Regions from separate parts of the Mesorhizobium sp. B2-7-3 genome, predicted to be linked through region 1. Evidence: riboswitches for the same ligand, from Rfam matches in the RefSeq annotation. Region 1 holds a riboswitch; the other holds the start of a gene.
What was found. Region 1 has a riboswitch for thiamine pyrophosphate ahead of thiB (thiamine ABC transporter substrate binding subunit). Riboswitches for the same ligand answer to the same signal wherever they lie in the genome.
Positions count from the first base shown of each region.

Region 2: it holds a riboswitch for thiamine pyrophosphate, as region 1 does, so the genes downstream of both, FJW04_RS29725 (YkoF family thiamine/hydroxymethylpyrimidine-binding protein) here and thiB (thiamine ABC transporter substrate binding subunit) in region 1, are expected to answer to the same signal.

Region 1 is NZ_VFTY01000002.1:102,915-114,726, reverse strand. It holds gene fdxA (ferredoxin FdxA) at 1-335, shown strand, start outside; gene FJW04_RS04540 (CarD family transcriptional regulator) at 704-1,285, shown strand; gene FJW04_RS04535 (amino acid ABC transporter ATP-binding protein) at 1,363-2,133, opposite strand; gene FJW04_RS04530 (amino acid ABC transporter permease) at 2,130-2,810, opposite strand; gene FJW04_RS04525 (amino acid ABC transporter substrate-binding protein) at 2,946-3,719, opposite strand; gene FJW04_RS04520 (RNA polymerase factor sigma-32) at 4,021-4,884, shown strand; gene FJW04_RS04515 (M48 family metalloprotease) at 4,901-6,370, opposite strand; gene thiQ (thiamine ABC transporter ATP-binding protein) at 6,600-7,376, opposite strand; gene thiP (thiamine/thiamine pyrophosphate ABC transporter permease) at 7,369-8,997, opposite strand; gene thiB (thiamine ABC transporter substrate binding subunit) at 9,066-10,064, opposite strand; TPP riboswitch at 10,108-10,222, opposite strand; gene FJW04_RS04495 (thiamine diphosphokinase) at 10,309-10,968, shown strand; gene FJW04_RS04490 (ABC-F family ATP-binding cassette domain-containing protein) at 10,970-11,812, shown strand, end outside.
Region 2 is NZ_VFTY01000022.1:18,838-30,649, forward strand. It holds gene FJW04_RS29665 (extracellular solute-binding protein) at 1-452, opposite strand, end outside; gene FJW04_RS29670 (LacI family DNA-binding transcriptional regulator) at 808-1,836, shown strand; gene FJW04_RS29675 (DUF126 domain-containing protein) at 1,993-2,439, opposite strand; gene FJW04_RS29680 (aconitase X) at 2,436-3,686, opposite strand; partial or broken gene FJW04_RS30695 (spermidine/putrescine ABC transporter ATP-binding protein) at 3,764-3,880, opposite strand; partial or broken gene FJW04_RS30700 (ABC transporter permease) at 3,938-4,106, opposite strand; gene FJW04_RS29695 (DUF3309 family protein) at 4,344-4,508, opposite strand; gene FJW04_RS29700 (hypothetical protein) at 4,739-5,317, opposite strand; gene FJW04_RS29705 (isoprenylcysteine carboxylmethyltransferase family protein) at 5,718-6,356, opposite strand; gene FJW04_RS29710 (ABC transporter substrate-binding protein) at 6,616-7,632, opposite strand; gene FJW04_RS29715 (ABC transporter ATP-binding protein) at 7,625-8,392, opposite strand; gene FJW04_RS29720 (ABC transporter permease) at 8,389-9,252, opposite strand; gene FJW04_RS29725 (YkoF family thiamine/hydroxymethylpyrimidine-binding protein) at 9,215-9,823, opposite strand; TPP riboswitch at 9,814-9,927, opposite strand; gene FJW04_RS29730 (hypothetical protein) at 10,203-10,511, shown strand; gene FJW04_RS29735 (formyltransferase family protein) at 10,570-11,622, opposite strand; gene FJW04_RS30190 (putative RiPP precursor) at 11,721-11,810, opposite strand.

The DNA.
Region 1 (11,812 bases):
CCTATGTGGTGACCGACAACTGCATCAAATGCAAATATATGGACTGCATCGAGGTCTGTCCGGTCGACTGTTTCTACGAAGGCGAGAACATGCTCGTCATCCATCCCGACGAGTGCATCGACTGCGGCGTCTGCGAGCCGGAATGCCCGGCCGACGCGATCAAGCCCGACACCGAGTCCGGCCTCGACAAATGGCTGCAGATCAACACCGAATATGCCGATAAATGGCCCAACATCACCGCCAAGAAGGAGCCGCCGGCCGACGCCAAGAGCTTCGACGGCGAGGCCGGCAAATTCGAGAAATACTTCTCCGCCGAGCCCGGCGAAGGCGATTGACAACACCGCTGTAAAGGCTTGTATGACGCAGCGTAACAGGCACGCCGGATTAACCGCCTTGACAGGCGGCGATTGGTTGTGGCCTTCGCTTACGCAGCAAAACCTTGATTCTTCCGACTTTTTGTGTTACATCAGCGAAACATGCCGGTGACACAACGTCGATTTATGGCGCAGACGCCCCAAATCACTGAAAGGTGAAAATCCCATTCCGGACCAGAGCGATCTGGGCCAGGCGGTCGCAATTCTTGCGGTTTGCCGGTCCCGGCTTTTCCGGTGGGTCATCTGTTGTGCGGCTAATGATCGGTGACCCCGATCACGTGAGTTCAGCCGGCACCGCCGCCGGCCCACAACAAGGAGTTCAGGGCGTAATGGCAACGATCACCCCGCAGAAGAAGTCCACAGCTGCACGTCACGGTTTCAAGACCGGCGAGTTCATCGTCTATCCGGCGCATGGCGTCGGCCAGATCGTCTCGATCGACGAGCAGGAAGTGGCTGGCCACAAGCTGGAACTGTTCGTCATCGACTTCCAGAAGGACAAAATGCGCCTGAAAGTGCCGGTCGCCAAGGCGACCTCGATCGGCATGCGCAAGCTGTCGGAAGAGGATTATGTCGAGCGCGCGCTGAAGGTCGTGCAGGGCCGCGCCCGCGTCAAGCGCACCATGTGGTCGCGCCGCGCCCAGGAATATGATGCCAAGATCAATTCGGGCGACCTGATCTCGATCTCGGAAGTCGTGCGCGACCTCTATCGCGCCGACAACCAGCCGGAGCAGTCCTATTCCGAACGCCAGCTCTACGAGGCGGCACTCGACCGCATGGCCCGCGAGATCGCGGCCGTCAACCGCATGTCGGAAACCGAAGCCGTGCGCCTGATCGAGGTCAACCTCAACAAAGGCCCCAAGCGTGGCGCCAAGGCCGACAATGAGGAAGCCGAGCAGGAAGAAGCTGCCTGAGCTTTTTCGCATTCAAGTTGACGAAAACCCGGCCTCGCGCCGGGTTTTTGTTTTGGGGAAGGCCGCGATTGTCGCGCCTATGCGCCTCCCTCTTCCTCCGCCGCCTCCTGCTTCAGCGTGGCGATAAACCGCTTGGTGCGTTCGCGCTCCGGATTGCCGAACAGCTTGGCGGATGCCCCCTGCTCGACGATGACGCCGGCGTCGAGGAACACCGCCTCCTGGGCGATCTTGGAGGCCAGGCGCAAATCATGCGTCGCCATCACCATGGTCGTTCCCTCGCTGGCGAGCTGACCCAGCACATCGACCACCTCCTGCGCCAGCTCCGGGTCGAGCGCCGAAGTCGGTTCGTCGCACAGCAGCACCTTCGGCGACGGCGCCAGCGCACGGGCGATCGCCACGCGCTGCTGCTGGCCGCCCGACAGCGTCGCCGGCCAGGCATCGGCCTTATGCACCATGCCGACCTTCTCCAGCAGCGCGAGTGCCCGCTCATGTGCCTTCTGCGGCGACCATTTGAGCACCGTAACCAAGCCTTCCATGACATTTTCGATGGCGGTGCGATGCGGAAACAACTGGAAATTCTGGAACACCATGCCGGTCTGCAGGCGCAGACGCCTTATGTCCGCCGCCGGCACCTTCCCGCCCGGGCGGAACTCAAGCGTCTCGTCGCCGATCCGCACCGTGCCCGAAGTTGGGATCTCCAGCAGGTTGATGCAGCGCAGCAGCGTGCTTTTCCCCCCGCCGGAAGGGCCGACAAGCGCGGTGACGCTGCCTTCGGCGATGGCGACAGTCACCCCCTTCAGCACGAGATTGTCGCCGAAACGCTTTTCGATGTTGGTGAGGCTGATCATGAGCGTGCCTCCAGGAAGCCGCCATAGCGGTTGAGCCGCTCCTCCAGTCGCGTCTGCAAGGCCGACAGTACCGAACTCATCGCCAGATAGAGGATCGCCGCCTCGACATAGAGGATGAGCGGCTCATAGGTGGTGGCGACGATGCGTTGCGCCGCCTGGAACATTTCCGGCACGGTGATGGCGGCGGCCAGCGACGTGTCCTTGACCAGCGAGATGAAGGTGTTGGAGAGCGGCGGCACCGCCACCCGTCCGGCTTGCGGCAGAATGGTGCGCCGCATCGCCTGGCTCCAGGTCATCCCGATCGAATAGGCGGCCTCCCACTGGCCCTTGGGCACCGAGCCGATGGCCGCCCGGATGATTTCCGACGTGTAGGCCCCGATGTTGAGCGTGAAGCCGATCAGCGCCGCCGTGAAGGCGTCAAGCAGGATGCCGACCGACGGCAGGCCGTAGAAGATCAGGAAGAGCTGCACCAGGAGCGGCGTGCCGCGGAAGATCCAGACATAGAAGCGCACGAGCGCCACCAGCGGCTTCGGGCCGAACAGCCTGCCGAGCGCCGCGCCCAGCCCTACCGTCAGGCCGAGCACGAAGGACAGCAACGTCAGCGGCACGGTAAAGATCAACGCTGCCCACAGCAGCGAGGGCAGCGAGTCCAGCATCAGTTGCAGCCAGTGCGGCACGAAAGATCCTCCGGAATGGACGGGGAGCGTCATCGAAGCGAATGCCCCAGCCATATCACGACAAAAGCGGCGAGCCGTCAAAGACGACTCGCCGCTGGATACGTCACAGGGCGACAGCCGGCCCCGCTTGGTGAATTACTTCGAGACGTCCTGGCCGAAATAGGTGTTGGCGATCTTCTGGTAGGTGCCGTCCGCCTTGATGTCGGCCAGCGCCTTGTTGATGGCCGCGACCAGCTCCGGATCGCCCTTGCGCACGATGACGCCGGAGTAATCGGCATTCTCTTCCTGGGCGGCGATCTTCACATTGGCGTCGGGCTTGTGCTTCTTGAAGTCTAGGAACGACAGGCTGTCATTGATGGTAGCGTCCGCACGGCCGGTCAAAAGCAGCTGGATCGACTGGTCGAAGCCGTCGGTGCCGACCAGTTCGGCGCCATTGGACTCGGCCAGCTTGCCGAAATTGGATGTCAGCGACTGCGCCGACTTCTTGCCCTTGAGGTCGGCGAAGGTTTTGATGTCGGTGTTGTCGCCGCGCACGATCAGCACTGCCTTGGACGCGATATAGGGATCGGAAAAGTCGTACTTGGCCTTGCGGGCGTCGGTGATGCCGACTTCGTTGATGACGGCATCATAACGGTTGACATCGAGGCCGGCGATCAGCCCGTCCCACTTGCCTTCGAGGAACTCAGCCTTGACGCCGAGCTTATCGGCGATCGCCTTGGCGATCTCGACATCGAAGCCAACCAGCGCGCCGGAAGCGTCATGGTAGGTGAAGGGAGCGTAGGTGCCCTCCGTACCGACCTTGATGATTCCGGCCTGCTTGATCTGGTCGAGATTGGCGCCGGCGTGGCCCGATGCGACGGCCAGGGCCTGCAACGTTCCGGCGATGATGAGTGACTTGAGCCATTTCATTTTTCTGTGATCCCGTCCTTGGCCGGTAACCCGGCATGTTGTGAGGGCTGGAAAATGACAGATGCAGGTCGAAAAAATAAGGAATGAAATTTCAAAGAGAGCGTCTTCCAGAAATCAAATTCTCCGGAAGGAATTCATTCGCAGGCTCGGAAGTTGCAGGCAGCTGCGCGGACGCTAGCGCTCGCCCTGCCCGCACCGGCGGAACCTTTCTCGCGCATGACAGTTTTGGCTGTTGTAGGGCACGCCGCCGTCATTTCAAGCCGGTGTCTGCCATTTGCCTCGCCGAGCCACGGAGCGCCTTATGATGGAAGACACGGCAGGACGGATCATGGTCCGCGCGGCAATGAAGGCACCCTATCTCGAGCGCGAGGAGGAGCATCGGCTGGCATTGCTCTGGAAGGAAGACAACGACCAGAACGCGCTGCACAGCATCACCGTCGCCCACATGCGGCTGGTTATTTCCATGGCCTCGAAATTCCGCCATTACGGGCTGCCGCTCGGCGATCTGGTTCAGGAAGGCCATGTCGGACTGCTCGAGGCCGCCGCCCGTTTCGAACCGGAGCGCGAGGTGCGTTTCTCGACCTACGCGACGTGGTGGATCCGCGCCTCGATGCAGGACTACATCCTGCGCAACTGGTCGATCGTGCGTGGTGGCACCAGTTCGGCGCAAAAGGCCCTGTTCTTCAATCTCAGACGCTTGCGTGCGCGTCTCGCGAACGGCGCCGAGCCGCTCTCCAACACAAATCTCTACCGCGAGGTTTCGGTTGCGCTTGGTGTATCCGAGGCTGATGTGGCGATGATGGATTCACGGCTGTCGGCTCCGGATTCTTCGCTGAACGTGCCGCTGGCCGACGACGCGGGCGGCACCGAGCGGATGGATTTCCTGGTCTCCGACGATCCCTTGCCGGACGAAATTGTCGGCGACAAGATCGATGTCGCGCGCCGCTCGCTTTGGCTGAAGGAAGCGCTTCACGCGCTCAACGCGCGCGAACTCAGGATCATCGAGGAACGCCGGCTGAATGACGAGGGGGCCACGCTCGAGGCGCTCGGCGAGACTCTCGGCATCTCCAAGGAACGTGTCCGCCAGATCGAGGCGCGCGCCATGGAAAAGCTCAAGGTCGCGCTGGTGAAGCAGAATCCGGAATTCATGGCGACCGCCGCCTGATCTCCCGCTCGGGCTTTTATTTGTCGGTGACGATCTTGACCTTGTCGCCGGCCGAAACCGCGGCCCCCGGCGACAGCGCATTGAGCACGCGGAACAGGTCGAGCTTGCGGTCGACGCCAACCATCTGCGCGGCAAGCGACCCCATGGTCTGTCCCGGCTGCACGGTGAGCACACGAATATGCAGTGGCTTCAGTGCCGCCTTCTCGGCGGGGCTGAGGATGCGGAAGGAGCCGCTGACCGAGCGCGCCACCGTTTCAAGCGAGGTGCTGGCCGAGGGGGCCGCGGTCAGCAATCGGTAGACCTGGCCGCCGGCGCGGATCACAGCGATATCGAACTGCCAGCCTTCGGCGCCTGCATGGGCGGTCGCCGCCTCATTGCCGTTGATGGTTTCCTGCTTGACGGTGCTGTCGTCGAGCCCGGCCACCCAGCCGCTTCTGATATAGTCGGTCAGGGCGCGGTTCTTGTCGATCGAAACGCCGTCGAAGCGGATCGCTATGTCGCCGGGACCGGTCGCCGTCACGGCCGCCGCCGAATTGTCGATGATGAAACCGTCCGGCACCGTGAACGACACGCCCAAGCCTGGATGCAGGAAGGTTTCGCCGCGCACATAGCCTTCTTCCGGCGTGTCGCCGTAAAGCAGGCCGTCTATGCCGGCGAGGAAGGAATCGCGGTCGCGTGTACCGAAACCGGGCGCACCGAACTGGCGGGCGTGCCGCTGTGCCAAATCGATGCGTTGCGGCGTGTTCGGGTGCGTCGCCAGGAAGTCGAGGCTGGCGTCGGTGGCGCCGCTGATCGAGCGGAAATCGGTATAGGCCGACATCGATTGCAGGAAGCGGCCGGCGGCATAGGGATCGTAGCCGGCTTCGCCGATCGACTTGATACCGATGGCGTCAGCCTCAAGCTCCTGGTTGCGCGAGAACTGCGCCAGCCTGAGCTTGCCGCGGATAAGTGCAGCCTTGGCGGTCGGGCTGTCGCCAAGCACATCGGAGACGACCTTGGTCGCCAGACCTTCCTCGGCCTCCAACTGCTGGCGCTGCAGCCCATGATTGGCGGTGACGTGGCCCATCTCATGCGCGATGACGGCGGCGAGCTCGGACGAATCATTGGCCAGCGCCAAGAGGCCGCGCGTTATGTAGAGATAGCCGCCCGGCAGCGCGAAGGCGTTGACGTTGGGCGAATTGAGGATGGTGATGCGATAGGTCTGGGTTGGGTTCGCCGACACCACGGTCAGATTGCCGACCACCTTGGCGACCATGCGTTCGAGCTTGGGATCGGAATATTCGCCGCCATAGGTCGCCAGGATGCGCGGATGCTGCGCCTTGGCGAGCTCCGCGAGCTTGTTGTTGGCGGCGACATTGTCGACCGTGATCGGCTTGTCGGATGGCTGGAAGCCTGATTCCTGGACTTCCGGAGGCGTGAACATCTGGCAGCTTGCCAGCGCCACGGCAAAGCCGGCTAGCGCCAGAAAGCGCGCCAGCGGGTTCATTCGTAGCCTGTCAACGCCGATCGCCAGAACGGCTTCCTTTCAGGTCCCTGCGCATGACCACATGCGCAAAACAAACTGCTACAGTATCCGTCACGCGCCCCTCGGAGCATGCGGCGGAAGCTGTAGGCAAATCACGGCCTGTGCCGGACCGGTATCGAGCGGACCTAGCCACACTACTCCAGTCATGGCAAGCAAGCGCCACATCGCATCGGGCCGGTTTGAGCGTAAATTATGTCCGCTTCCGGGCAATATCTCGTGATAAGGAATCCCCGGCACCGGCTCCGATATAGCGCCGGAATGCCTCCGGACCAGCCCCGGCAAAGAAATCATCCGCCGTGCCGATAGCGGCGACCGCGCCGTTCTCGATAAACACCAGCCTCTGACCGATGCGGCGCGCATCTTGTGGCTGATGCGTGACGAAGAGCACCGTCATTCCACGCTCGGCATGCAGGCCGGCAACCAGGTCGAGCATATCGTCTCGCAAGGCGGGCCCAAGCGAAGCGAAGGGCTCGTCGAGCAGCAGCACCGGGCGATCACGCACCAGCACGCGAGCCAGGGCGACGCGCTGGCGCTCACCGCCGGAAAGTTCGCGCGGCAGCCGCTTCTCCTTGCCGGCAAGGCCGGTGCGCGCAAGCGCATCGGCGATCGCAGCGCGATCGGCTTCGGCCAGCCGCAACGATGGCGAACGGCCGAGCCCGACATTCTGCTCGACGGAAAGATGCGCGAAAAGGTTGTTTTCCTGAAAAACCATCGACACTGGCCGCGTCGCCGGTGGCGCGGTGCTGACATCGGCCCCGCCGATCAGCACACGACCGGATCGCGGCGGCTCGAACCCGGCCACCAGATTGAGCAGCGTCGACTTTCCGGAGCCGCTCGGCCCCATGATGGCGGTGATTTGCCCCGCCGTGAACTCGGCATCGAAGGCGAACAACGCCTCGCCATAGCTGAACGAAACCTTGTCCAGCCGCACCGAAACCCCTTTGCCGCCAGCCGCCCCGTCAGACATTGCGGGCCGTCTCCTTTCCCAGCCGGTCCGCTGCCAGCACCAATGCCATGCAGACAAGGCCGAGCAGCAGCGCCAAGCCAGCAGCGTCCTCGGTTCGGTAGCTGCCCATGCGCGCCAGGAGAAGGTAGGGCAAGGTCTGCACGGAATCACTGCCGAACAGGGCGATGACGCCGAGATCGCCGAGCGACAGTGCCATGGCGAAGGCAAAAGCGGTGGCGAGCGGGCGCCGCAACGTCGGCCAGTCAACCAGCCACAGTCTTGACCAGCCGGAAATTCCGAGCTGCGCGCAGAGCCGCTCGTGCCGCTCGCTTGCCGCGTCATAGGCGGGACGGATGGCGCGCAGCGCAAAAGGCATCGCCATGACAGCGTTGACGGTGACGACCATGAGCGGGGCGATGGCAAAGACATCGCCGACATGGCGCAGCAACAGGAACCAGCCGGCGCCGACGACGATCGGCGGCACGACCAGGACAAACCCGGCGCCCGTATCGGTGGCATGTTCGAGCAGTGTCCTTGACCCGAAGCGGCGGTTCGACGCCAGCGCCCTGCGCGCCATGGTCAATGCCAGCGAAAGCATCACCGAAAGCAAGGCCGAAAGGAAAGCGAGCACGGCACTGGTCAGCGTCGCCTGACGGACAGTGGCCTCGCCGGCAAGCCGGCCGAGGTCGGCGCCAAGTCCGGCCGCCACGGTCGCCACCATCGGACCGGCAACGAAGAGCAAGGCCAACACGATGAGCGTCGCGTTCAGCCAGGCTTCGGTCCTGTTGACGGAGAGGTAGCGGCGCGGCGCGACCGGCAGGTTGACGTCGCCGACGACGTCGGCTCCGAGTCGGGTCAACGCCAGCACCACGATGAAGGTCAAGGCGATCTGCAGCATTGTCAGCGCGACAGCCCTCGCGGGATCGAAATCGAAGCGCAATGCCTGATAGATGCCGACTTCGAGCGTCGTCGCGGCCGGCCCGCCGCCGAGCGTCAGCACGATGGTGAAGGATGTGATGCACAGCATGAAGACAAGTCCGGCGACACCGGGCAGCGCGGCACGCAGCGTCGGCCACTCGATCAGCCGGAATGCCGGCGGCGCCCCCATGCCGAGCTGGCTCGCCAGCCGCCACTGGTCGGAGGGAATGGTCTGCAGCGCCTCGAGGAGCAGACGTGTGGCCAGCGGCAGGTTGAAGAAGACATGGGCGACGAGAATGCCGGACAGGCCATAGATGCCCGGCCAACCCTGGCCGCCGACGACGCTGAGAAAGCCGGAGAAATAGCCGGCGCGGCCATAGAGCGCCAGGATGCCGAGCGCCGCGACGATCGCCGGCAGCGCCAGCGGCACGGCGAAGAGCTGCAGGATGAAGGCACGGCCGAAAAACCGTGGATGCCGCGACAGCGCCCGCGCCACGAGCAGGGCCGGCCCGACCGAGAGCAGCGTCGACAGGGCCGCCTGCCAGAGCGTGAAGCGCACGACCCGGAACAGGTAGGGACCGAACGCAGCCCAAGCGCCGGAAAAATCGCGAGCGCCTTCGACAAGCAGCCCCGCAAACGCGCCGCCGATCAAAATGGCGATGGCGGCGAGCCCTATCACGCCAGCTGTGATGCGGGGATCAGAGCGGGTTTGCACACCGCACATCAACGATTGGGTGAAGCTTAGGGAGCGTCGCCGTAGAGCGTTCATCTCACGAGATTAGCCCACAAAACCTACTTGCTCATAACCGCCAGCCATTCATCGACCCAGGCCTTGCGGTTGGCCGCCACCTCCTCCGGGCTGAACAGCAAGGTTTTGGTCGGCTTGACCAGTTTGTCGAAGGCGGGGTTGAGCGGCTTGTTGGTCTTGCCGGCCGGGAACATCCAGTTGGTCTCGGGGATGGCGTCCTGGAATTTCGGCCCGGTCATGAAGGCCATGAACTTTTCCGCCAGCGGATTCTTGGCGCCGGTTGTGGTGATGCCCGCGACCTCGATCTGCAGATATTCGCCTTCCTCGAACGAGGCCGCCTGATAGCGCTCGGTGTTCTCGGCGACCATGTGGTAGGCCGGCGAGGTGGTGTAGGACAGCACCATCGGTGCCTCGCCCTTGGTGAACAGGCCATAGGCTTCGCTCCAGCCCGGCGTCACGGTCAGCACCTTGGTCTTGAGCTTGGCCCAGGCCTCCGGCGCCTTGTCGCCATAGACCGACTTCATCCACAACAGCAGGCCAAGACCGGGCGTCGATGTGCGCGGGTCCTGGATGACGATCTTGTCGTCGGCGCTACCCTCGACCAAATCCTTCAGGCTTTTCGGCGGCGATTTCAGCTTCTGGGTATCGTAGACGACGGCGAAGTAGCCGTAATCGAACGGGACAAAAGTGTCGTCGGTCCAGCCGCCCGGCACGTTGACGTTCGTTATTGCGCCACGTGGCGCGAACAGGCCCGAGGCCTTGGCATCGGCGGTGAGATTTGTGTCCAGACCGAGCACGATGTCGGCCTTGGTCGAAGCGCCTTCCAGCTTGACGCGGTTGAGCAGCGCCACGCCATCGGCGACCGAGACGAACTCGAGATCGCAGCCGCATTCTGCCTCGAATTCCTTCTTCACCACGGGACCTGGACCCCAGTCGGCGGTGAAGCTCTCATAGGTGTAGACGGTCAGCTTGTCCTTGGCCAAGGCCGGCCCGGACAGGGTCACTGCCGTGGCGGCGACCAGAGAATATAAAAACGCGCGCATCGGCGCCTCCTTCGTTTGCGTTGAAAGGAATTGAGGCGTCGGAGTGTCCGAAACGTCTAATCCCTCCGCCGGTACAAACCGGATCAGGTTCAGCGGGTTGGCGAGACTGCCTCTCAGCCGGCCCGCGAAATTCGCGTCCGGCACCCCGTTAGAGCGTTTCGACACATAGGCCGGGCCGATGACCCGCGCAAGTGGGACTTTGCCGCCTTCCGTTTCCCGTGCCGGGCTGGTAAGGCGACGGGATATGAGCACCTTCACCATCCTGCTTGGCGGCGACCTCATCCGCACGCCTCGGCTCGACCGCCAGGTCGACGGCTCGCGCGTCATCGCCGCCGACGCCGGCATCGGCCATGCGCGGATGCTGGGCCTCGTGCCGGAACTGTGGGTGGGTGATTTCGACTCGGTCCCGGCTGATCTGCCCGCCGACCTCGCTGCCGTGCCGCGGCAAACCTTCCCGGCGGAAAAGGACAAGACCGACGGAGAACTGGCGATCGCGGCCGCACTGGAGCGCGGGGCGACCCGCCTTGTGCTGGCGGGCGCCTTCGGCGGCAAGCGCGCCGACCACGCCTTCCTGCATCTGGCGCTTGGCCTGCGGCTGGCCGAGGCCGGAATGGATGTGCTTCTGACCAGCGGCGCCCAGGAAGGTGTTCCCTTGCTGCCCGGCGGGGCCGGCTTCGATTATGCCGACGGCACGCTGTTCTCGATTCTCGGCTTCTCCGAACTCTCCGGCCTGACCGTCACCGGCGCCAAATGGCCGCTCGACAAGGTCGAGGTGGCGTTCGGTTCGTCGCTGACCATTTCCAACGAGGTCAAGTTCGGCAAGACCGGGGGCCGCCTCGACATCGCGCTCGGCCATGGCCGCGCGCTGCTGCTCGCCCATCCTTATCCATTGCCCGAAAGCTGACATGGCCCCGCCTCTTCTCAATCTCGACGGGATAAGACTGACCTTCGGCGGCGCGCCGCTGCTCGACGGCGCCGCCTTGACCGCTTCGGCCGGCGACAAGATCGCGCTGGTCGGCCGCAACGGGTCCGGCAAGTCGACGCTGCTCAAGATCGCCGCCGGCCTGATCGAACCACAGGACGGCGAGGTGTTCCGCCAGCCCTCGGCGACGGTGCGGTATCTGCCGCAAATGCCCGACATGGACGGCTTTGCCACCGTGCGCGCCTATGTCGAGGCCGGGCTCGGGCCCGCCGACGATCCCTACCGCGCCAGCTATCTGATGGAGCATCTCGGCCTGTCGGGCGAAGAACGGCCTGGCGACCTGTCCGGCGGAGAGGCCAGGCGCGCCGCGCTTGCCCGCGTCATGGCGCCGGAGCCCGACATCCTGCTTCTTGATGAGCCGACTAACCATCTTGATTTATCTGTCATCGAATGGCTGGAAGAAGAGCTCGTCCGGACCTCCTCGGCGCTCATCGTCATCTCGCATGACCGCCGCTTCCTCGAGCGCGTATCGCGCGCCACAGTCTGGCTCGATCGCGGCCGGACGCGCAGGCTGGACAAGGGCTTTGGCCATTTCGAGGAATGGCGCGACCTGGTGCTGGAAGAGGAAGAGCGCGAGCAGCACAAGCTCGGCCGCCAGATCGTGCGCGAGGAGCACTGGCTGCGCTACGGGGTGACGGCGCGGCGCAAGCGCAACATGCGGCGCCTGGGCGAGTTGCAGACCATGCGCCAGCGTTTTCGCGGCCATCGCGGCGCCGAAGGCACCGCGATAATGGTGGCAAGCGACGCCGCCGAATCCGGCAAGCTG
Region 2 (11,812 bases), on a different contig from region 1:
ATGTCGTAGGCCCCACCCTTGGTGGAGATGTCCTGCATGGTTTTGGTGAATTCCTGGCCGTTCGGCAGACCGACGATCTCGATCGGGATCCCGGTTTCCTTTTCCCACAGCTCCTTGATCGACGGCGCCCCGGCCGGAAAAGGCTGGGTGAGCTGGCCGATCGAGCCGTCCGACAGGCCAAGCACGATCTTGGCCGGCGCCTTGCCGGCGCCCTTCAAAGCCTTGGCGGCCTCGATGGCGCGGCCCTCCGGTGTGTCGGGACCGTATTGATAGCGTTCGGCGCCATCGAAGCCCGTCGGACCGCCGATCATGCCAGGTGCGAGCGCATCGGCCGCGAAGGCGCGGCCGGGACGAATGAATTGCGGAGCGATACCTGCGGCGGCCACGAACACCGCCGCCTTTCCTCCGGACGCCAGCAACCGGCGCCGCGAGATGCGGATCAAATCAGACATTGGAATTCCTCCCTCAGGCCCAATGTTTCCTCCACGAGCCCATGAGGGATATTGACGGCAGGATCGGAAGGCTGTCAACATCATTAATAATCAAAACACATCGCAACATCGCATAGAGTGAGGAAATGCGTCATACCAAGGTTCATAGACCGCTCCGCATGCGTCGATTTGATGGGAAATGTGATCTCCCTTTCCGACACGATCGTGCCGGACGAGTTGATTTAGCTTGGCGGCTTGCGCATCGGCCAAGGCCGGATACATCATTTCCCATCAGAATCGCGGATCGCGGGGCGTTGGGCGCAATCAGCCGCCAGCCGGCACTGCGTCATCCCTGATGCATTGAGGAGATGAGACGGTGCGTTCCACCCTGACCGACATAGCCCGGGAAGCCGGCGTCTCCGCCGCCACCGTCGACCGCGTGCTCAACAATCGCCCCGGCGTGCGGGCGCGCACACGCGAGATCGTGCTCGAAATGGCGCAGCGCCTCGGCTACATCGCCGAAGGCCCGAACGGGGCTCCGCCCAGGCCGGTGCCCGGCGAGGTCATCCGGCTCGACTTCGCGCTGCCGGCCGGCACCAATTCCTTCATCAAGATGCTGCACCGCCACATCGAGGCACAAGCCCTGGCGCGCCCCGATCTCGACGTCCATATCGCCACCATAGAGGGCTTCAATCCCGACCGGCTCGCCCGCCTGCTGCAGGATTTGCGCGGCCAGACGCAAGGCGTCGGTGTCATCGCGCTCGACCATCCGACGGTGCGCGAGGCGATCCGCTCGCTATCGGCCAACGACGTCAAGGTGGTGACCATCGCCTCCGACATCCTGCATGTGCCAAGGGTTGCCTATATCGGCATCGACAACCGCGCCGCCGGGCGGCTGGCCGGCTATCTGCTCAGCCGTTTCATGGGACCGGGGCGCCCCGGCAAGGTGGCACTGTTTGCAGGCTCGCTGTCCTATCGTGGCCACGAGGAACGCGAGATGGGCTTCCGGCACATATTGACCGAGGAATCCCCCCATCTGGAGATCGTCGAGATGCGCGAAATGCTCGACGACCGCGAAAAGGCCTATTCGGAGGCGTCAGCCCTTCTGGAACGCCACTCCGACCTTGCCGCGATCTACAATGTCGGCGCCGGCAACACCGGCATAGCGCGTGCGCTGAAGGAACGCGGCTGTGCGCAATCCATGGTTTTCCTCGGCCACGAGGCGACGGACGGCACCAAGGAACTGCTGCTCGACGGCACGCTCGACGCCGTCATCGACCAGAACCCGCGCGTCGAAGCCCGCGAGGCGCTCAACATCCTAACCCACGCCGTCCGGGGCCTCCCCTATGAATTGCACCAGCCGAGGCTGCAGGTGATCTTCAAGGAGAACATCCCGGAGATTTGAGGCGCGCGCAGCACTTGGCTCGGCACGCACAAAACAAGGATTTAGGCGGTGTCGGTTAGATCATTTGGAGTAATGACAGGCCTGATCGGCCGGTAGGTTGGCGCGTCCTAGAGGCAGGCGGCAGCCGGATGCAGCGCTCACCCTATCAGCGCGTGCTCATTTCCTGACCTTGCGGACAATCGCCCCGCCATCACCGCCCACATCGATCGCGATCCGCTCGCCGGAAACAATGCCCCCAATGTCGCAAACCACCAGCGGCATGCTGATCGCGTAGAGGAACTCGGCGACGATGGCGCCAACGGCAAGGATCGGGTCCGGCCGTTCCAGAAGAATGCCGGCCGGCGCCGTGCCCCTGCGGATTGCCTCGGCCAAGACAGAGGAAGAAGACGAGGACCCTCGCCCGCTCGGCATGACCAGTATCTTGCCGGAGACATTCTGGCCAAGGCCTGGGTGCGAATGATCCGTTATGTCGCCGGTCTCGGCGTCTATGCCGCCCCAGAAGCTGAGCGGTTGCGAGAACACCAGCGCCTCGCCCTCGGCGGCACCGGCCAGTTGGAATGTGCCGGCTCTTTCAACGACCTTCACTTCAATCGACCGCGTCATGAGCCGCTCCGCACGACGTGCCCTGCGGCGGCGGAGCGGATGCAATCCTTCATTTCGGCGAAGGCGACGGTCACGCCGATATTGCCCGGCGCATAATGCGCCCATTTGCCGGAATTGGTCATCACCACGCCGTCGAGACGCTCGAGAATCGAGGTGACATAGGTGCAGGTGTCAGCGACCGGGACCAGGCCGAACGCCTCCATGCCAGCCAATGCCCCCTCCTCCTGCAATTGTGTCAGCGTCGCGCGGCCGGTGTTGACATAGATCGGGATGCCCCTGCCCGGCGCCACCGCACGCAGCAGCGGCAACAGGCGCATCCATTCCTGGTGGGAAAAGTGCGGCGTGCCCAGTGACACGGCTGAAAGCAGCGCGCCGTCGGGCACTCCAGACAGTCTGGCCAGCGCATGGTCGATATCGGCGCGGCTGATGCGGATCGTCTCTTCCGGCGCATGGCCATGGAACGCCTCGTCGAGCGTCCGCGCTTCCGGCGTGATCGCGACCGCATGGAACAGCGCCACCGCGCCGGTCGTTGCCGCCGCCGCGCCCAGCGCCTTCAACTGGTCCTCGTCGCGCGGTTGCGGCAGACCGACGATCACAGGAATGCGGTCCCCACTGGCTTGCCCGATGATCAGCCCGACGCCGACGAACAGGCTGTCGCTCGGCTCCCCGTCGGCAACATCCAGCTCGAACAGGATGCGGCCGCGCCGGTTCTCGCTGAGATGCAGGCCCCAGCCCGGTGCGCGACCCGTCATGGCACAGCACAGGTCGATGAAATCGCCATAGCGGTTGGTGCGAGCGCCGATCACCGAATTGGCGAAAACGATGGCATTGGACTCGCCCCAGGCGATCTGCTGGCCGAATTCAGGCCGGAACCGCGTCTGGTAGGGGGCACAGGTGAATGTGGCCTGGCAGCCAAGTTCCAGATGCGCCGTCATCAACCGCCGCGCCGGCATTTCTTCAGCCGCCGGCATCTTGACCATGCCGGGATGAATAAGGTCGAACGACCCGACATTGAGCGTCGTCGGCACCCGGACACGTCCGCTTCCCTCGACCAGCCGCTCGACGAAATCGAGCCCTGCCTTGCCGTGATAGAGACAGCCATCGATATGGGCGCCTGAGATGTCGAGCAGGCTGCCGGCCCCAACCGCGTTGGAGAAGGCGACGAGGATTTTCATGGCGGCGGCCGCGGCTGGGCCTTGCTCGCCATCGAGCATGGATTGGTCGCGGGCCGTCAGGTCAAGCGTCATCAAGGTGCTCCGGGCTTAACTTGGGCCCGGCTATGCGTTCCTCATTGTCAGCGGTCTGGCAAGAGCCGAAACGACGATCAGCCCGCCGCCGCAATCAGCACTGTGCTCTCCGGCGACCAGCGCAGCACCACATCCTGACCTTCCACCAGCCTGTCGGCGCCAGTATTTTGGACGATGACTTTCAACGTCTGGCCGGCGCAGCCGCGAGGCCGAGCGAGCGCCCGGCTTCGATCAGCGAGTCGTCGATAGCCCGTCACCTCGAGGCCGAGGCGGAGTGAAGCCGGCAGCAGCGTCAGATAGAGATTCTGCGAGAAGAAGGCGGCGTAATTGCCCAGCGTGAACGCCCACGGCTTTCCCGTCAGCGGCAGGTCGGTCATGACGGAGAAAAAAGACCGTGGCCGAGAGCGGCAGAAAGACCGAAGGCAATCGCTTTGCAGAAGAACGAAAGCCCGCTCCGGGAACCGGGGCGGGCCTTGGAGGAGGATGAAGGGGTGGGACCCTCTCCTCTTGTTTCCACGGGGGGTGTGGACCGCAATCACCATACAGCCGTCCTGCGGGGCGCATGATCACAAGCCGGCCTGCTTCCATCACATTCCAGTGCACGCCGGCGCGGGTTCGCTCACGGGACCGCGACGCCGGCGACACAAGAGGAGCCGGCTAGATGCGTCCCAGGACGACAAGGATGATGACGATGATCAACACAAGTCCGAGACCGCCACCGCCATAGTAACCGGTTCCGTAGAACGGGCCACCGCCCAGACCGCTGAAGCCGCCGAGCAGCGCGAGGATTAGAATAATGATAAGTATCGTTCCGAGACCCATGGCCTTCCCTGCTCCTGAATGCGCGCTTTCGCGCTGGTTCAACATCGCGCCATTTCGGATGTCGCAAGGTATGAACGTTTTAGAGGGGCTGGCGTTCCGCCGGACTATTGCGGCTACGGAACACACAGCCCGCAACGCAGAAAGCCCGCCTGGACGGCGGGCTTTCCAACCGGCCGGAGGCCAGGAGAGTGCGGTCAGGCCTACGGCTGGTTCCGCAACCTCCCTCAGCCTCAGCGGCGTGCGATCAGCAGGCAGAGCTGCCGCAAGTCGCGGTCATAGGTCCCTTCGCTGCTGAGGACATCGACGCAGCGCTTCTTCATGCGCGTCACCTGCGAGCTTGACATCTGGGCCACGACACCCGGAACGTTGGGGTGATTGGGATTGGATGGGTTGTTCGGGTTGGACGGATTGCTGGGATTGGTGCCGTTGCCGATGCCCGCGCCGACACCAATGCCACCGGCGCCGCCAACACTGGCGCCAAGCCCCGCATTGATGCCACCCGCTGCATTGACGCCATTGCTGCCGCCGACCGACGCGCCGAGCCCGGCGCTGACGCCCCTCGAGCCGCCGACATTGGCGCCGGCTCCGGCATTGACGCCACCGCTGCCGCCGACCGAGGCACCGACGCCGGCATTGATGCCGCCACCGCCGCCGACCGAGGCGCCGACACCGGCATTGACACCGCCGCTACCGCCAACCGAGGCGCCGACACCGACGCCAAGACCTGCTGCGTTTGCTGGCACGGACAGAACCAAGACTATTGCACTACCCGCCAACACACTGGCGACTGTCTTGATGGTAAAGGCCATAACACTCTCCTGTTGTCGTTGCGCTAGGCAGTCGGCATGCAGCCGATTGCGATGGCAACTACGTCGAAGAGAGTTTTGAGTTTCAATTCACGCTATACGTGTGAGCGGCATGGTATTAACTGTCGAAACAAGAAAGCGATAATGATAATAAAAATATAATATACGTTTAGAAAATATCCAATGGCAGACGTTTGCAATGTCTATATTTTGAGAAGTTTACGAGAAAAAACGATTTAGAGCCAGCTGTTGGAGAGCCGATGATCTGGTGCCAGGCTGCTTGCTACCGAACAGCCAGGATACAGCACCTCACCTGCGGAGCAGTTCCGGACCACTAGCCGCTAAGGAGCCCTGTTGGCCAACTCTGGATCAAACAGGACCGGCCACTCTCGCAGTCTGGCCTTCAGAATATCCGGTAAAACAGCCTATAGCGCACGCGCTCCATATAAGAGCGGTACTCCGGTTCCGCGGCAAGCAAGGCCTCCTCGCGCAGAATGCGGTACACCTGCAGATAGGTGATAACCGCATAGACGGCGAGATTGTAGAAGGAAAAGGCCGACAGCAGGTAAAGGACATGGCCGTTTAGGTAACCGGCATAGATCGGGTGCCGCACCAGGCGGTAGGCGCCGCCGGTCATCACGCCGCGATTGGCGGGCAGGATGGCAAAGGAACGACCCAGCGACAGCTTTCCCCAGATGACGAACCACAGTGCCAGGAACTGCAGCGGCGCGGCGACATAGATGGGGATGATGGGGATGCCCGGTTCCATGGTGATCAAGGCGACACCAAAACTGGCGGTCACCGAAGCGACTACCGCAAGCGGGCTCCAGTCACGCGTCACCGGCCGCCGCGACAGCAGCAGCCAGGTAAATGTGAGCGTCTCGGAAACCGCCACGAGCGCGATATTGAACCGGGTGGGATCCTGCACGAAGTGATACACGCCCCGGTACACAAACAGCGCGGCGCATGCGAGCGCACAAATGCGAAAGAAGCCTTCGCGCAAGTCGGCCAGGATCTCGCGCTTGCGCGCTTCGGATATCATCCCGCCCTGGTTGACGCGCGGAAGCGTTTCGCTTTTTGGTGCAAGCAAGGCAAGAACCCCGATGATCCCTCGGAGGGACCTTTGCACGCAACCATTGCTGTGCGGTTAACCGAGAAGATCATATCGGCATCAGAAACGGCGACGGCGCCGCCGAAAGACATGCGAGACACAAGGCACGGCCGTGCAGATTGTCTCCGCTTCGAGGATCGCCAGGAATGGGTTTCGCCCGAGTTGATCCTCTCCTTAAGGGATTGGCCAGCTACCCCAGGAATGCGTTGTTGAAATACCTGGCGAAATCCGGGCTCTGCGGCAGAACCTTACCGTCGGTGTCGCGCAGAATGCCGGCGGCGAAGAGGTAGTTGCCGATCGCTTCCATCTTGGCAGGGTCCAACGTCCCGATGGCACCATTTTGCCCGCGTAGATAATTGCCCTCGAGCAGTGCCTTCAGCGAGGCGTGGACCAAGGCCGGATTCGTCAGGGCATCCTTGTTGGCGGCTATCAGCAGCGTGGCGGCCTCCCCTGGATGATCGACGGCGAATTGGTAGCCGCGCCGCGTTGCCTGGATGAAGGACGACGCCAGTTCGGGGTTCGCCTGGAGATACGCTTCGCTCGAAGAGATAAGCGTCGTGTGCTCATCGGGGACGCCATGGTCGGCATAGACGAAACTGCGCTGCTTGACGCCCCTGAGCTCGGCTTCGACGCCCTCCCAGGTCGACACTTCCAGCGTGAAGTCGACCGAACCGTTGGCCAGCGCCTCGTAGGCGGAAGTGCCCAGCGTCACCGTCTCGAAATAGCCCTTGCCGCCGTCGTGACGGATGATGGTCGAGATCAGCGCGGTCTCCCAGGCGCTGCCGAAACCGCCATAAGTCAGGCCATCCAGATTTTTCGGGCTTTTGATTTCGCTGCGCGCGGCATTGAACACCAGCCGGCCTGTCTCGGACTGCACGACGGCATAGACGCCCTTCAGATCGGCCCCCGCGGTCTTCTGGGTGAACAGGCTGATGGTGCCGTTGATCCCGAAATCGGCGACATGGTTGGCGACAAGCGTGCCGGCACCGGTATCGCTGTAGGGCAGGATGTCGACCTCAAGGCCGGCTTCGCGATAAAATCCCTTATCGCGGGCGACGAACAGCCCAATGTGGTTGGTGTTGACCGTCCAGTCGAGGGCGACCGTGACCGTCCGCGTTGCCGCGAAGGAACGGCTCGATCCGGTGATCAGCGGTACGCTGCCGGCAAGGGTGAGCAGCAGGGCTTGCCTGCGCGTCAAGTCAATCATGGTCATGTCCTTTGGATGGCTGGGGGTTGAGCAAAATGTCGAGAATCTCGGCCTCGAGTGCCCCCGCCTGCCGCGTGGCCGCGCTGGCGGAATCGCGCGGGCGCGGCAGCGGCACCTTGATCTCGCGCACGACCCGGGCAGGCCGCGCGGACAGCACATAGATGCGGTCGGACAGGAACAGGGCTTCGCGCACGTCATGAGTGATCAGCAACGCCGTCCAGTGGTGGTGCCGCCACATCTGTTCGAGCCAGCGCTGCAGGGCCGCACGGGTTAGTGCGTCGAGCGCGCCGAACGGCTCGTCGAGCAGCAACATATCGCGTTCCTGCACCACGGTACGTAAAAGCGCCGTGCGCTGGCGCATGCCGCCCGAGAGCTGCGCTGGAAAGTGCCACTCGAAGCCGGCAAGGCCGAACTCGGCAATCAGCGGAGCCACACGCTTCCGTGCCGCCTTGCGGCTGACGCCTTGCACCTCGAGTCCGAGCGTGGTGTTGTCGAGGATGCGCCGCCACGGCATCAGCGCGTCGCGCTGCGGCATGAAGGCGAAATGCCTGCCGTGATCGTCGAGCGGCACGCCGTCGAAGAACATCTCACCCTCGCCATGCTCGGCGCCGGTCAGAAGCTGGAACAGCGTCGACTTGCCGGCTCCCGAAGGTCCAAGGATCGAGACGAATTCGCCGGCATCGACACGAAGCGAAATGTCGGCGAGCACATCGAGCCCGCCAAACGCCTTGCGAACATGCCGCAATTCGAGCCGGCTCATGCTTCTGGACCTTTTCCAGCGCCTTGCCTGCCAGCGGCTCGTTCCCAGGGCATGGCAAGACGCTGCAGCAGCATCGTCAGCCCGAACAGGACAAGGGTGAGCGCTGCGCTGACGCAGACGGCGGCGAGCACCAGGTCGGGACGGAAATTGTTCTTGGCGTTGAGCATGTAGATGCCCAGCCCTTTGGCCGCGCCTGCATATTCGGCGAAAATGGCGCCGACGACGGCATAGGTGATGGATATCCTGAGGCCAGCGAAGAAATAAGGCAGCGCCGAAGGCAATCGTGCCAGCATGAAGACACGCCAACGCCCTGCTCCCATGGCACGCAGCATCTGACCGATCTCCACCTCGGTAGCCTCGTAGCCCTGTACCAGCGCGACCAGCATCGGGAAGAAGGTGACCAGCGCCACCAGCACGATCTTGGGCGCCAGCCCGAAGCCGAACCACAGCACCACCAATGGCGCGATGGCGACCAGCGGCAAAGTCTGGCTGACTATGAAGATGGGAAACAGCGCTCGCCGCAAAGGCTGGAAGAAGTCGACCAGCATCGACAGGGCGAAGGCGGCACTGAGCGAACAGGCAAAACCGATCAGCGTGGCGCGGACCGTGGGAATGGCGTTGTCGACCAAGGCTTCCCGATTGAGCATCGCCTGTTCGAAGACGCGCGAGGGCGCCGGCAGAACCGTCGGCTTGATGCCGGAAATGTTTGCGTACAGTTCCCAGGCCACGAGCACCAAACCGATCGATATCACGGCCGGCGCTGTTTTTGCGAAGAAGCCCGCGACGTTACGCGGGTTGAATGACGATGAGACCACGAGCGGTTCAGACGGCGGTGGGACTGTTGGCCGAGACCGTGACATCGAGGGTTACATGGCCGGCGCCGGGCCCGAAGCGGCAGAAGGCTTCATCGAGGGCCGAGAAGATCGCGCCGGCATCGCCGCGCAGCTTGGTGCAGAAATTCTTGGAGCGATCGTAGACGCCGGACTGCTTCAGGAAATCTATGCAGCCATAGATTTCGTCCATGTGGTCGTCAGTGCCCATCACATAGAGCGAGAACTGCGCCGCCGCCGGCTGGCCAGTGGCCGGCGCGCCGCGCACTGCGGTGATGGCGGCTTGCTTGCGCGAGCCGAGTGGCCCGGCAGGTCCGCCGAACGTGTCGGAGCGGCAGATCGGGTCATCCGGCTCGCCTGGGCAGCCACGCGAAATGGTGGCTGACAGCACGCAATGCCTGCCGCTGCCAGACGCGGCCACGAAAAGGTCGCGCAGCGCAGGGAATAACACCTCGGGGGGCCCGACCAGCAAGGTCGAAATGTCGTCGGTCTCGATCCTGAGCTTATCGCGGTACGGATCGAGCGCGCCGAGCGCGCCCAGAATGATGCCGACGAAATCGTCGGCCATTGGATATAGGGAAACCTGTGCGCCTGAAAACATCGCCCGCCTCGCTCCGCTGGTATTACCCAGATCAGCTTCTAGGGTCTGTGGGCTTGCCGCCCCCGTCTCAGCCCCGACCGTACGGAGCACCCCTGTGGATAGGCGCGTTAAAGCATCATTCGGACGGTTGGGAAAGCTGTTTTTTTGGCAAGCCGCGCTAAAGCATTGCCCGAGCTCCAGGGCAATTGGACATCGCCGGCGCGGAAATTTGTCTGGAACCTTCGCCATTCCGAGGGGTTGTCCCACCAGTCGCTGGACGCGATTCCAGGACCAATTTTCCGTTCGGGATTGTGTCAAAACAAGAGATTGAGCGGTTCATGATTTCCGCGAAACCGTGCACCGTTCCCGGCGACGAGTTCACAGAAAATGGAGACAAATCATGTTCATGAAAATCCTCGCGGCTTCGGCCTTCACCATTGCCGTTGCAACATCCGCCATGGCACAAAGCAATAGCGCAGCGGGCGCGGATGGGCCCGGCGGTAGCGGCAAGTCCGTCACTGTGGACCCAAGCACCCCGGCTTCACCCAGTACGATCGATCCGGGCGCGACCAACAGCACGACCACCACGCCGGGCGACATGAATTCCAATGCGGACAAGAATTGCCCGACCAACCCGCAGGGTGCACAGACGGACGCCAATGGCAACGCCACCGCGCCGACCGTGAACGACAACAACTGCGGAAAGTAGTTTGCCATCGCGATATGAGAACCGCGGACGCAGTTTCCGCGGTTCCCATTATTGGGATTCAGTGTCCGCGACTACCCGCTTGCGGCTCTGGTGCCGCTTCACTGCCCACCCGGCCAAAGACCCTTAATTCAGCGTACGGTTTGCCGGCCCGGGGGCGTGGGAATGAGGCGTATATTTTCATCAGCCGTTTGAGCAGGCGCCCGTAGGTGAGGTGCCGAACCCGGCCATTGGCAAGATCGAACTCCACCATCCCCCACCGCCTTACGGGACCCTTTCCGGTTGGCGGACCCAGTCGCCTGACCTGGAAGGCCAGCCTGACCTTGCGGCCGGCGACATCCAGATAGATACCGGGTTTAGCGCCCAATACGTGCCACATCCGGGCAACGTGCCCGATCGACATGTCGGACGAAATCGCCATGTGGTCCCGCTCAAGTCGAGCCCAGACGAAATCACCGGCTGGCTGCCGCATCCCCGACACCAGATTCTTGCAATAGCCTGGCGCCACCTCACGCACCAACCGGCGCATCGCGCTCGCCACGCCGTCCACCATATCCCGCCGCGATGCCCAGTCTGCTTCGGTGAACAGCACTTGTCCGAGGATGTCGCCGTCGTCGAAATTGGCCGACATCTTATGCAGTGTCACGCCGCCATGGACCGCATGCTGGCCATCCGCGACAAGACGATGGAGAGGATGCGGCCCCCGGTAGTTGGGCAGCAGCGCCGGATGAAAATTAAGCCCGCCCTTGGGAAAGAGGTCGAGCAGCTGCTGCGGGATCAAGGTCGGGAAAGCGAAGCAGATCAGCACATCCGCGGCGATGTCAGGCAATTGCCGGGCAAGCTCGTTCCAGTCGTAAGGCCGGCGGAATTCGATCAGCTTTACCGGCGTGTTGCCGAGATGGCGCCTGAGCAAAAGCCGGCGCCTCAGCCTGCGCCGAAAATTGCCAATGCTGAAGCCTCTGGATGGGCGTTGAAAACCAGGCACGATGATCGCACCAACACGGTTTCCCGCCTCGATCCATCCGGAAAGCAGCGGCCCGGTATAAGCAGAAACATCCAGGATGAAAATTGCATTGAGTTCCCCGGCGCGGGCCGCGGGTTCGGAAAAAATCATCTTCTCAAGCCCAGCGGGGCGAGACGTAGCCTGCCCGCGCCAGCAATTCGATCACCGTTACAACTCGGCCAGCCAGGCCCGAAAGCCGGCCTGGCCGGTCAGGCTGCCTTGGAAGAAAGCGGTCCCGCCGCAACACTTGAGAGTCTTTCCCGCTTCACCAACACCGGCTTTTCGTAGATCTTCTTCATGC